DNA from 2 places in the Micromonospora sp. D93 genome. Region 2 is predicted to be linked to the other one. Evidence: riboswitches for the same ligand, from Rfam matches in the RefSeq annotation. Region 2 holds a riboswitch; the other holds the start of a gene.
The links. Region 2 has a riboswitch for cobalamin ahead of KBX71_RS12610 (ribonucleoside-diphosphate reductase subunit alpha). Riboswitches for the same ligand answer to the same signal wherever they lie in the genome.
Positions count from the first base shown of each region.

Region 1 (5,878 bases), on a different contig from region 2:
AGGTGGTCGTGCAGCAGGTTGACCTCGTCGACGTAGAGCACCCCCCGGTGCGCGGCGGTGAGCAGGCCCGGCTCGAAGGCGCGTACCCCCTCGCCGATCGCCTTCTCCAGATCCAGCGCGCCAACCACCCGGTCCTCGGCGGCGCCCACCGGCAGCTCGACGAGGCGGGCCGGGCGGGTCTCGGCGGCGGCGTCGGCCGGGTGCGGGCCGTCCGGGCAGGCCGGGTCGGGCTCGGCCGGGTCACAGCCGAAACGGCAGCCGGCCAGCCGGCGCACCGGCGGCAGCAGCGCGGCGAGCGCCCGCACGGCTGTGGACTTGGCGGTCCCCTTCTCACCACGGACCAGCACCCCGCCGATCGCCGGGGACACCGCGTTGAGCAGCAACGCCAGCCGCATGTCGGCCATGCCGAGCACCGCGCTGAACGGGTAAATCGTCACTGTGCCTTCTTCCGTTCGCGACTGCGGGGCTCGCAAAACCGGCTCACTCCTCGCGCTAACTGTGCTTCCTTCGATCGCGACTGCGGGGCTCGCAAAACCGGCTCACTCCTCGCGCTCACACCCGGTCCTCCAGGTCGCCCTCGCTGGCCAGGTACGTGTCGCGCAGCCGATCGAGGGTGGCCGGTTCCGGCTTGGCCCACAGCCCCCGGTCGGCGGCCTCCAACAGCCGCTCGGTGATGCCGCGCAGCGCCCACGGGTTGGACTTCTCCAGGAACTCCCGGGTCGTGCCGTCGAAGAGGTACGCGGCGGCCAGGTGCTCGTACATCCAGTCGTCGACCACGCCGGCGGTGGCGTCGTAGCCGAACAGGTAGTCCACTGTGGCCGCCAGCTCGAACGCGCCCTTGTAGCCGTGCCGGCGCATCGCGGCGATCCACTTCGGGTTGACCACCCGGGCCCGGAAAACCCGCCGGGTCTCCTCGCCCAACGTGCGGGTGCGCACGTCGTGCGGCATCGCCGAGTCCCCCACGTACGCCTGCGGTGACGTGCCGGTGAGGTGGCGGACCATCGCCACCATCCCGCCGTGGTACTGGAAGTAGTCGTCGGAGTCGACGATGTCGTGCTCGCGGGTGTCCTGGTTCTTCACCGCCACAGCGATCCGGGCGAACGAGCGCTCCATGTCGGCGCGCGCCTCCCGCCCGTCCAGGCCCCGGCCGTACGCGTAGCCACCCCACACCGCGTACACCTCGGCCAGGTCGGCGTCGCTGCGCCAGGTCCGGGCGTCGATCAGGGGCAGCAGCCCCGCGCCGTACGCGCCGGGCTTGGAGCCGAAGATCCGGGCGGTGGCCCGCCGCTCGTCGCCGTGCTCGGCGACGTCGGCGGTGACGTGTGCCCGCAGGTAGTTCTCCTCGTCCGGCTCGTCCAGGGCGGCGACCCGCCGGACGGCGTCGTCGAGCAACGCCACGACGTGCGGGAACGCGTCGCGGAAGAAGCCGGAGATGCGCACTGTGACGTCGACGCGGGGCCGGCCCAGCTCGGCGGTCGACACCACCTCGATGCCGGTGACCCGCCGGGACCTGTCGTCCCAGACCGGCCGGCAGCCCAGCAGCGCGAGCACCTCGGCGATGTCGTCGCCCTGGGTCCGCATGGCGCTGGTGCCCCACACGGTCAACCCCACCGAGCGGGGGTACGCGCCGGTGTCGGCGAGGTGCCGGGCCAGCAGCGAGTCGGCGAGGGCCACCCCGACGTCCCAGGCGTTGCGGCTGGGGATGGCCTTCGGGTCGACGGAGTAGAAGTTGCGGCCGGTGGGCAGCACGTTGACCAGGCCCCGGGTGGGTGAGCCGGACGGGCCGGGTGGAACGAACCTCCCGTCCAGCGCCCCGAGGGTGTTGGTCAGCTCGTCGGTGGTCCGGTCCAGTCGGGGCACCAGCTCGGTGGCGGCGAAGTGTAGCACCGCGGCGACGTCCGGGATCGACCGACCGGTCACCTCCGTCACCACGGCGTCGACAGTGTCCACGGCCCAGTCCAGGGTCTCCATGCCGACGACCAGCCGCCGCGCGAGGGCCTCGATGAGGTCGATCGCGTCGGCGGCGGTGCCGGCCGGCCCGTCCACCACGTCGGTCAGCGCCGTGGGCAGCGCCAGTCGCTGTCCCGGCGACGCGAGCAGCTCCTGCTCGTCGAGGGAGTACGCGGCGGCGAGGGCCTGGCGCATGCCGGGCAGGGCGCGGGCGCCGCCCCAGATCTGCGGGGCGCGCAGCACCGCGAGGACCAGATTGACCCGTGGCTCGCCGGTGGGCGCGTCGGCGAGGATGTGCAGCCCGTCGCGGATCTGCACGTCCTTGACCTCGCAGAGGTACCCGTCGAGGTGCAGCACGAAGTCGTCGAAGTCGTCCGCGTCGGGCATGGCCTCGGCGTGCAGGTCGTGGTGCAGCTCGGCGGCGCGCACCAGGTCCCAGATCTGGGCCCGCACGGTGGGCACCTTGGCCGGGTCGAGGGCCTGCACTGTCGCGTACTCGTCGAGCAGTTGCTCCAGTTTGGCCAGGTCGCCGTAGGTCTCGGCGCGGGCCATCGGCGGGACCAGGTGGTCGACGACCACGGCGTGCGCCCGCCGCTTGGCCTGGGTGCCCTCGCCGGGGTCGTTGACGATGAACGGGTACACCAGCGGCAGGTCGCCGAGGACCGCGTCGGGCGCGCAGTCGGCGGCGAGGCCGAGGCCCTTGCCGGGCAGCCACTCCAGGGTGCCGTGCTTGCCCAGGTGCACCACGGCGTCCGCGCCGAAGCCGCCGTCCGCGACGGGCGCTGTCAACCAGCGGTACGCGGCCAGGTAGTGGTGGCTGGGCGGCAGGTCCGGGTCGTGGTAGATGGCGATCGGGTTCTCCCCGAAGCCGCGGGGCGGCTGGATCAGCAGCACCACGTTGCCGAAGCGCAGCCCGGCGAGCACGATGTCGCCGCCCTCGGTGTACAGCTCGCCGGGCGGCTCACCCCAGTGCTCCCGCATCCGCTCGCGCAGTTCGGCCGGGACCTGGTCGAACCAGCGCCGGTACGTCGGCCCCGGTATCCGGGCCTCGGCGGCGGCCAACTGCTCCGGGGTGAGCCACTCCACGTCGTGGCCACCGGCGGCGATCAGCGCGTGGATCAGCGCGTCGCCGTCGTCGGGCGGCGGCGCGTCACCCAGGTCGTAGCCGGCCTCGGCCAGCGCGGCGAACAGCCGGACCGCCGAGGCCGGGGTGTCCAGCCCGACGGCGTTACCGACCCGGGAGTGCTTGGTGGGGTACGAGCTGAACACCACGGCGACCCGCTTGTCGGCGTGCGGCACGTACCGCAGCCGGGCGTGGCGCACCGCGATCCCGGCGACCCGGGCGGCCCGCTCGGGGTCGGCGGCGTAGACCGAGAGCCCGTCGGCGTCGATCTGCTTGAACGAGAACGGCACTGTGACGATCCGGCCGTCGAACTCGGGGATGGCCACCTGCATGGCGGCGTCCAACGGGGACAGTCCGGCGTCGCTGTCGGCCCACTGCGCGTGGGTGCTGGTGAGGCAGAGCGCCTGGATGACCGGCACGTCCAGGGCGGCCAGGGCACCCACGTCCCAGGCGTCCTCGTCGCCGCCGCCGGAGGCGTCCGCGGCGACCGCGCCGCCGGCCGCGAGCACCGTGACCAGCAGAGTGTCACAGCGGGCGAAGAGCCCGAGTGGGCCGGCGCCGGCGGTCAGCCCGCGCAGTGAGCCGCAGAAGATCGGCAGCGGGTTGCCGCCGGCCTTGTGGACGGCGTCCGCGAGCACGTCGACGAAGTTGGTGTTGCCGGCGAGGGCGTGCGCCCGGTAGAAGACGATTCCCACTGTGGGCCGGTCCGGGTCGGCGGGGTGGTCGCCGTGCACGCCGTACGCCGGGGTGGCTGTGGGCGGGGCGAACCCCTCACCGGTGAGCAGCACCGTGTCGGACAGGAACCGGGCCAGCTGCCCCAGGTTGTCCGGCCCGCCCTCGACCAGGTACGCCAGCGCCTGGGTGACGACCCCGGACGGCACCGTGGAAATGGCCATCAGCTCCGCGTCGGGGAGCGCCTCGCCGCCGAGCACGACCGTCGGCACGCCGGTGGCGAGCACCACGGCGAGGCCGTCCGGCCACGCCTGCCGACCGCCGAGCAGGCGTACGACGACGAGGGCGATCCCGTCGAGCAGGGCGGGCACCTCCTCGACGGTGACCCGCGCGGGGTTGGCCAACCGGTAGTCGGCGCCGCTGGCACGGGCGGCCAGCAGGTCGGTGTCGGCGGTGGACAGCAGCAGGATGCGCACGGCAGGCTCCGGAAAGTGACGCCCTGGGCCGCCACGAGGGCGACCGGGGACGATGCGGGTGGGTACGGCGTCAGCCGGTACGACGGCCCGGGCGAACGGCGCACCGACGCATGCGTCGGGGCCGGTCAGCGCCGGGCGATCAGCTCAGCGGTGCCGGTGGCCGGTGTCCTTGGAACGCACTGCCTGGAGCGCGATACGACGATGATCGTCGATGAATGAGACGCCGTGCGTCATCGGGTCCTCCTCGGGTGTCCACGCCCTGGGGTACGTCCCGACGGCCGAAGTATCCTGGCTTCCGGATCGACGCTCTCCCCCGGCCTTCCAACCGCAGACACACGGCCGTGACTCACGAGGGGGGATCGCTCCCCGGTGACAGTGGCGGGACCGCGTCGGAATTGCACCGACTTCCTTCACTGCCGTCAGGCCGCGAATGCTGCCACACCGCCGCGTCACCGGTCAACGCGGACCCCGGCGTCGCCCGGTCACGCCCACCACATCGACCTGCGGAAATATCGGTGCGCGGGGGGTCGAGTGTTGCCGTGGCAGGGTGGGGTGGTGCGGTGGCAGGGGGCGAGGTGTCCACGCGGGCCCTTTGGAGCTGATGTCGTCAACGATTCAGCCGCCTTGACTCCCGGCTGGGACGTACGGCGATGTCGCCAACGATTCAGCTCCAAAGGAGCCGAACGACACACGCCCGGAGCGAAGCGACGCCCGCCCAGGGCCGAGCGACGCCAGGGTCAGCGGGCGTGACGTTCCGGGTGGGCCCGGCTCCAGGTCCGCATCCGTTCCGGGTAGCCGGTGCGCGCCGCCTCGTAGAGCGGCACCGCGTGTTTGCGGGCGATGGTCCCGGCCGCGCGGGGCGTTCCGGTACGGCGACGGATCCACTCGCCGTCGTGGGCGATCGCCACCACCGTCGTGTCCGTCGCGGTCGTCTCCGGTTCCAGGTAGAACTCCACCCCGCGCCGGGTGGCCACGAACGCCTCCAGCGCCGCGAGGTCGTCGCGGGTCGCCTCCCGGTCCAGCTTCGTCGGAGTCGGCTCGGCACCCCGTGACCGGCGATTGAACCAGCTCATGCCCCGCCCCTCTCCTCGACACCTCTCCAGTGCAGCACCGATTCCTGGCAATACGCTGCACGCCGGATGGGAGACAGCTGACCTGCGTCGGGAAGGCCCTGTGGAACCCGCGGCGGGTGGGCGGTGTCATGAGTGTGATCCGAACGGAGGCTCCCCTGGACGACGAGGCGCTCGTCACCCGCGCTCGGGCAGGTGACCTGGAGGCGTACAACCTCCTGGTCGCCCGGCACACCGCGTCCGCGTACCGGACCGCGGTGCTGCTCGGCGCCGGCTCGGACTCCGAGGACGTCATCCAGGAGGCGTTTGTGAAGGCGTACCGGAAGTTGTCCCGTTTTCGCGGCGACTCGTCATTCCGGTCGTGGCTGCTCACGATCGTCGCCAACGAGACCCGCAACCTGCACCGCTCCCGTGGCCGGCGCGACGGGCTCGTCCTGCGGGCGGCGGCAGCGGACCCGACGTCCGAGGTCGCCGAGGACGACGCGGTCGGCGCGGTCCTCGCCGGGGAGCGCCGGGCGTCGCTGGTGCAGGCCCTGCGACAACTGCCGGTACGCGACCGCGAGGTGATCGTCTGCCGGTTCTTCCTC
Region 1 covers NZ_JAGPXW010000021.1:46,542-52,419, reverse strand. Annotated here, with positions in the region: gene KBX71_RS22185 (magnesium chelatase subunit D family protein) at 1-404, opposite strand, end outside; gene cobN (cobaltochelatase subunit CobN) at 553-4,221, opposite strand; cobalamin riboswitch at 4,503-4,632, opposite strand; gene KBX71_RS22175 (hypothetical protein) at 4,959-5,294, opposite strand; gene KBX71_RS22170 (RNA polymerase sigma factor) at 5,423-5,878, shown strand, end outside.
Region 1: linked by a shared signal. The riboswitch ahead of cobN (cobaltochelatase subunit CobN) and the one ahead of KBX71_RS12610 (ribonucleoside-diphosphate reductase subunit alpha) in region 2 are both predicted to bind cobalamin.

Region 2 (5,878 bases):
GGATGAACCAGTCCGCGATGCTGGCCCGCTTCGTGGCGGAGACCGACGTGGACGTGGTGATGTGCGCCGGCCGGTACACCCTGCTGGAGCAGGGCGCGTTGACCGACCTGCTGCCCGTCGCGCAGGCCCGCCGCGTCGGTGTGGTGGTCGCCGGGGTCTACAACTCCGGGCTGCTGGCCCGGGACATGCCGGCGACCGACGCCGTCTACGACTATCAGCAGGCTCCGGCAGAGGTGATCGACCAGGCCCGCCGGATGGCGCGGGTCTGTCAGACGTACGGCGTCACGTTGCCCCAGGCGGCGTTGGCGTTCGTCCGTCGGCACCCGGCCGTGGTCTCGACGGTGGTCGGCATGCGGGACGAGGCCCAGGTGACCGAGACCCTGCGCCGATCCGACGTCGACGTCCCGGATCAGCTCTGGGCGGCGTTGTACGACGAAGGGTTGCTCGACGTGCAGTCGTGACGGCCGGCGGTCACCGGGCCGTCTCGATGCCCGCGTCCGCGTCGTCGGGTAAACCCTGCAACGACTCCTCCACGCCGATCAGGTGGTTGGCCATCCGGGTGCGGGCCCGCTCCGGGTCGCGCGCCACGAGGGCCTTCAGGATCGCCACGTGTTCGTCATGGGTACGCACGTCCGCGCCCTCCTCGTGCAGACTCCGCCAGAGTCGGCCGCGGATGGTCCGCCCGGCGAAGGCTTCGATCAGGCCGACGAGCACCGGATTCCCAGCGTGCGCGGCGATGATCCGGTGGAAGGCGATGTCGATCTCCATGATCCGCTCGTGATCCAGCGGTGACTGGCCGACCAGCCGGGCCGCCTCGGCGAGCAGGTCACCGGCCTGGGCCAGCGCCTCGTCGGTGATCCTGGTCGCCGCCAGGCAGGCGGCCTCGCACTCCAGCAGTCGCCGAACGGTGTGGATGTGCCGTGGGTCGCCCTGACCCTGGAAGTCCACCACGAAACCCATCGGGGCCAGCAGTTGTGGCGCGTCGAGGTTGGTGACGTAGGTGCCGTCGCCCTGGCGGATGTTGACGATGCCGAGGATCGACAGGGCCGACATCCCCTCGCGCAGCGAGCCCCGCGAGACGCCGAGCGACTCGGCGAGGTCCTTCTCGATGGGCAGCCGGTCCCCGGGCCTGAACTGCCCTTCGAGGATCATCCGCTTGATGCCGTTGACCACTTCGTCAGTGCGAGACATGACTCCCCTAGCGGCCGGCGGGGGTGGCCTTCCCACCCGCGATCACGTACGCCGCCTCCGGAGATGACACGGTAGTCGGGTCTGTCGCTGCCCAGTAGCCGCCGTCCGGAAAGCGGTAGAGCGCGACCGACTCCTGGCGCATCCGGGTGGAGTAGCCGGGCTGGCTGGGCAGGACGTAACCGCTGCCTGAGCCGGTGTCCTGGATGATGCACGGATCGGTGAAGTGCTCGTGCAGGTGATCGACGAACTCGGTGACACGGTTGGTGAGATCCCCCGAGATCGCGACGTAGTCGAGCACCGACACGTGTTGGACCATCTCGCACAGGCCGACACCACCGGCGTGTGGGCACACCGGTACGTCGAACTTCGCGGCGAGCAGCAGCACGGCGACGATCTCGTTGATGCTGGCCAACCGGCCGGTGTCCAGCTGGCAGAAGTCGATGGCCTCGGCTTGGAACAGCTGCTTGAACATCACCCGGTTGTGGCAGTGCTCGCCGGTGGCGACGCCGATCGGAGCGACGGCACGGCGGACGGCCGCGTGGCCCAGGATGTCGTCGGGGCTGGTCGGCTCCTCGATCCACAGTGGCTTGAACTGGGCGAGGGCCGTGACCCACTCGATGGCCTGACCGACGTCCCACACCTGGTTGGCGTCGATCATCAGGTTGCGGTCCGGTCCGAGGATCTCCCGCGCGATCGCGCATCGGCGGATGTCGTCATCGAGGTTGGCGCCCACCTTGAGCTTGACGTAGCCGTAGCCGGTGTCGACCGCCTCCTGGCACAGTCGGCGCAGCTTGTCGTCGCCGTAGCCGAGCCAGCCCGCCGAGGTGGTGTAGGCGGGGTAGCCGGTCCGGTCGAGTTCGGCGAGGCGGGCGGCCTTAGTGGCCTCCTTGGCCCGCAGGATGGCCAGTGCCTCGTCCCGGGTCAGCGCGTCGGACAGGTAGCGCAGGTCCGCGATGTCGACGAGCTGCTCGGGGGACATGTCGACGAGCAGCCGCCACAGCGGCTTGTCGGCGACCCGGGCGACCAGGTCCCACGACGCGTTCAACACGGCGGCGAGGGACAGGTGGACGACACCCTTCTCCGGGCCGAGCCACCGCAGCTGTGAGTCGGAGGTCAGCAGGCGGTAGACCGCGCCCATGTCCGCTGCCATCGTCGCCACGTCCAGGCCCACGAGGAGCTGTGCCTGGTGGACCGCCGCCGCCGCGACGATGTCGTTTCCTCGACCGATGGTGAAGGTCAGGCCGTGCCCCGCGAGTGGCGCACCCACTCCGTCGACGCCGTCGGTGTGCAGGACGACGTAGGCCGCCGAGTAGTCGCCGTCCTTGTTCATCGCGTCTGACCCGTCAGCGGTCAGGGAGGTGGGGAAGCGGACGTCTTCGACGGTGACGGCGGTGATCTGCGGCATGCGCTCCTCGCCCAGCTAGGCTAAAGATCAGATGATCACTGGGAGTATACGGAGGGCGGCTCCGGCACGTCAACGATATCGATCGCCGCAGGCCCGCATACGTATGATGTTTGCTGCCCCGATAGATCAAACCTATGTCGCTTGTCGACACACGCGCGGAAGCCCGTCCCAGATGCTCGGCGTGCGTGGGTTGGCCACAGTGGTGACGGTGATCACCGAGCCGGTCCCCGACACGCCCGAGACCGACATGTGGGGTGTGACAACGACTGCGTCCCTATATATGGTGTCGAACGCAGCTGGTTCGGCCGCTCATCCGGTGCGGTCGAGGCAACAGGGAACCCGGTGGAAATCCGGGACTGTCCCGCAGCGGTGAGTGGGAACGACAGCCGTCATCAGCACTGGGCCACCAATCGGCCTGGGAAGCGACGGCCAGTAGGAGACCGGCGAGTCCGGTCGTGCCCGCGAGTCCGAAGACCTGCCAGCGCGCCGCGTACCCGCACCCGGGTGGGCGGCGGTCCGAGGCCGCGTGGGACGGCTGACGCCACCTGACCCACGCCGGGCTGGCGTGGCGTCCGTCGGTGTCTGTCTCCTCGCGTCCGGGCCACCAGGTCTCGAACTCCGAGGAGCGAGTGGTGACAGTCACCGAGGTAGTCCCGGTCAGCGGCGACGCGACAGTGCGGCGGACGCCGATGCAGGTCCGCAAGCGCGACGGCGCCACCGAACCCGTGGACGTGAACAAGATCGTCCGGGCGGTCGAGCGGTGGGCCGACGACCTGACCGACGTCGACCCGATGCGGGTTGCCACCCGCACCATCAGCGGTCTCTACGACGGCGCGACCACTGCCGAACTGGACCGGCTGTCCATCCAGACCGCGGCCGAGATGATCGGCGAGGAGCCGCAGTACTCGCGCCTCGCCGCGCGGCTGCTGGCCGGCTACGTCGACAAGGAGGTGCGTCGGCAGGGCATCACCTCGTTCAGCGCGGCGATCCGGGTCGGTCACGCCGAGGGCCTGATCGGTGACGACACCGCCACGTTCGTCGCCGCGCACGCCACGACGCTCGACCACGCCATCGACCTGGACGGCGACCGCCGGTTCGAGTACTTCGGCCTGCGCACGGTGTACGACCGCTACCTGCTGCGCCACCCCACCAGCCGACTGGTGCTGGAGACCCCGCAGTACTGGCTGCTGCGGGTGGCCTGCGGCCTGTCCCGGACGGCGGACGAGGCGGTCGGCTTCTACCGACTGATGTCCAGCCTGGCCTACCTGCCCAGCTCACCGACCCTGTTCAACTCCGGGACCCGGCACACCCAGATGTCCTCCTGCTACCTGGTCGACTCCCCGCTCGACGAGTTGGACTCGATCTACCAGCGGTACGCCCAGGTCGCCAACCTGTCCAAGTTCGCCGGTGGCATCGGCATCGCGTACTCCCGGGTCCGTTCCCGGGGTGCGCTGATCCGAGGCACGAACGGACAGTCCAACGGGATCGTGCCGTGGCTGCGCACGCTGGACGCGAGCGTCGCCGCGGTCAACCAGGGCGGCCGGCGCAAGGGCGCGGCCTGCGTCTACCTGGAGCCGTGGCACCCGGACATCGAGGAGTTCCTGCAACTGCGGGACAACACCGGCGAGGACGCCCGGCGTGCCCACAACCTCAACCTGGCCAACTGGATCCCCGACGAGTTCATGCGCCGGGTCGAGGCCGACGAGCTGTGGTCGCTGTTCGACCCGCACGAGGTGCCCGAGCTGCCCGACCTGTGGGGGGAGCGGTTCGACACCGCGTACCGGGAGGCCGAGGCGCAGGGCCGCTACGTGCGGCAGGTCCCGGCCAGGGAGCTGTACGGGAAGATGATGCGCACCCTCGCCCAGACCGGCAACGGGTGGATGACCTTCAAGGACGCCGCCAACCGACTCTGCAACCAGACCGCCGAGCCGGGCAACGTGGTGCACCTGTCCAACCTGTGCACCGAGATCGTCGAGGTGTCCAGTGACGCCGAGACCGCCGTGTGCAACCTGGGCTCGGTGAACCTCGCCGCCCACCTCGCCGACGGCGGCATCGACTGGGAGCGGCTGCGCGCCACGGTACGGACCGCGGTGACCTTCCTCGACCGGGTCATCGACATCAACTACTACCCGACCGCGCAGGCGGCGGCGAGCAACCCCCGCTGGCGGCCGGTCGGGCTCGGGCTGATGGGCCTGCAGGACGTGTTCTTCGCGCTGCGGCTGCCGTTCGACTCGCCGGCCGCGCGGGAGCTGTCCACCCGGATCAGCGAGGAGCTGTACCTGACCGCACTGGAGACGTCCGCCGACCTGGCGCGCGACTTCGGAGCGCACCCGGCGTACCCGCAGACCCGGGCCGCGCGGGGTCAGCTGCAGCCCGACCTGTGGGGTGTCGAGGGCACGCAGGCCGCGCGGTGGGGCGCGCTGCGGAAGCAGGTCGAGGCGTACGGGCTGCGCAACTCGCTGCTGGTGGCGGTCGCGCCGACCGCGACCATCGCCTCGATCGCCGGGTGCTACGAGTGCATCGAGCCGCAGGTGTCCAACCTGTTCAAGCGCGAAACCCTGTCGGGGGAGTTCCTCCAGGTCAACACCGCTCTGGTACGCGAGCTGAAGGCCCGCGGTCTGTGGACCGAGCGGATCCGTTCGGCGATCAAGCGGGCGGAGGGGTCGGTGCAGGACATCGCCGAGCTGCCGGCCGGCGTACGGGAGTTGTTCCGCACCGCGTGGGAGCTGCCGCAGCGGGCGCTGATCGACCTGGCCGCCGCCCGCGCCCCGTTCATCGACCAGTCCCAGTCGTTGAACCTGTTCCTGGCCGCACCGACCATCGGCAAGCTCTCCTCGATGTACCTCTACGCCTGGAAGGCCGGGCTGAAGACCACCTACTACCTGCGTTCGCGCCCCGCGACGCGGATCCAGCAGGCCACCGTCAGCGCCGTGGCACCCGTCGCCGTCGCCGTCGACGCGGAGGCGCTGGCCTGCTCGCTGGAGAACCCCGAGTCGTGCGAGGCCTGCCAGTGACCCCCGCCGACGCCACCACCGCCGACACCCGCACCACCGACACGAGGACCACGCACATGCTGCTCGACCCCGGGATGGACCTCACCCTCCGCCCGATGCGCTACCCGCACTTCTTCGACCGGTTCCGCGACGCCATCCGCAACACCTGGACCGTCGAGGAGGTCGACCTGCACGCCGACCTCGCCGACCTGGACAAGCTGTCACCGGCCGAACGGCACCTGGTCAGCCGGCTGGTGGCGTTCTTCGCCACCGGCGACACGATCGTCGC
Region 2 covers NZ_JAGPXW010000008.1:151,482-157,359, forward strand. Annotated here, with positions in the region: gene KBX71_RS12595 (aldo/keto reductase) at 1-461, shown strand, start outside; gene KBX71_RS12600 (FadR/GntR family transcriptional regulator) at 472-1,191, opposite strand; gene KBX71_RS12605 (enolase C-terminal domain-like protein) at 1,199-2,596, opposite strand; cobalamin riboswitch at 2,877-3,094, shown strand; gene KBX71_RS12610 (ribonucleoside-diphosphate reductase subunit alpha) at 3,286-5,610, shown strand; gene KBX71_RS12615 (ribonucleotide-diphosphate reductase subunit beta) at 5,667-5,878, shown strand, end outside.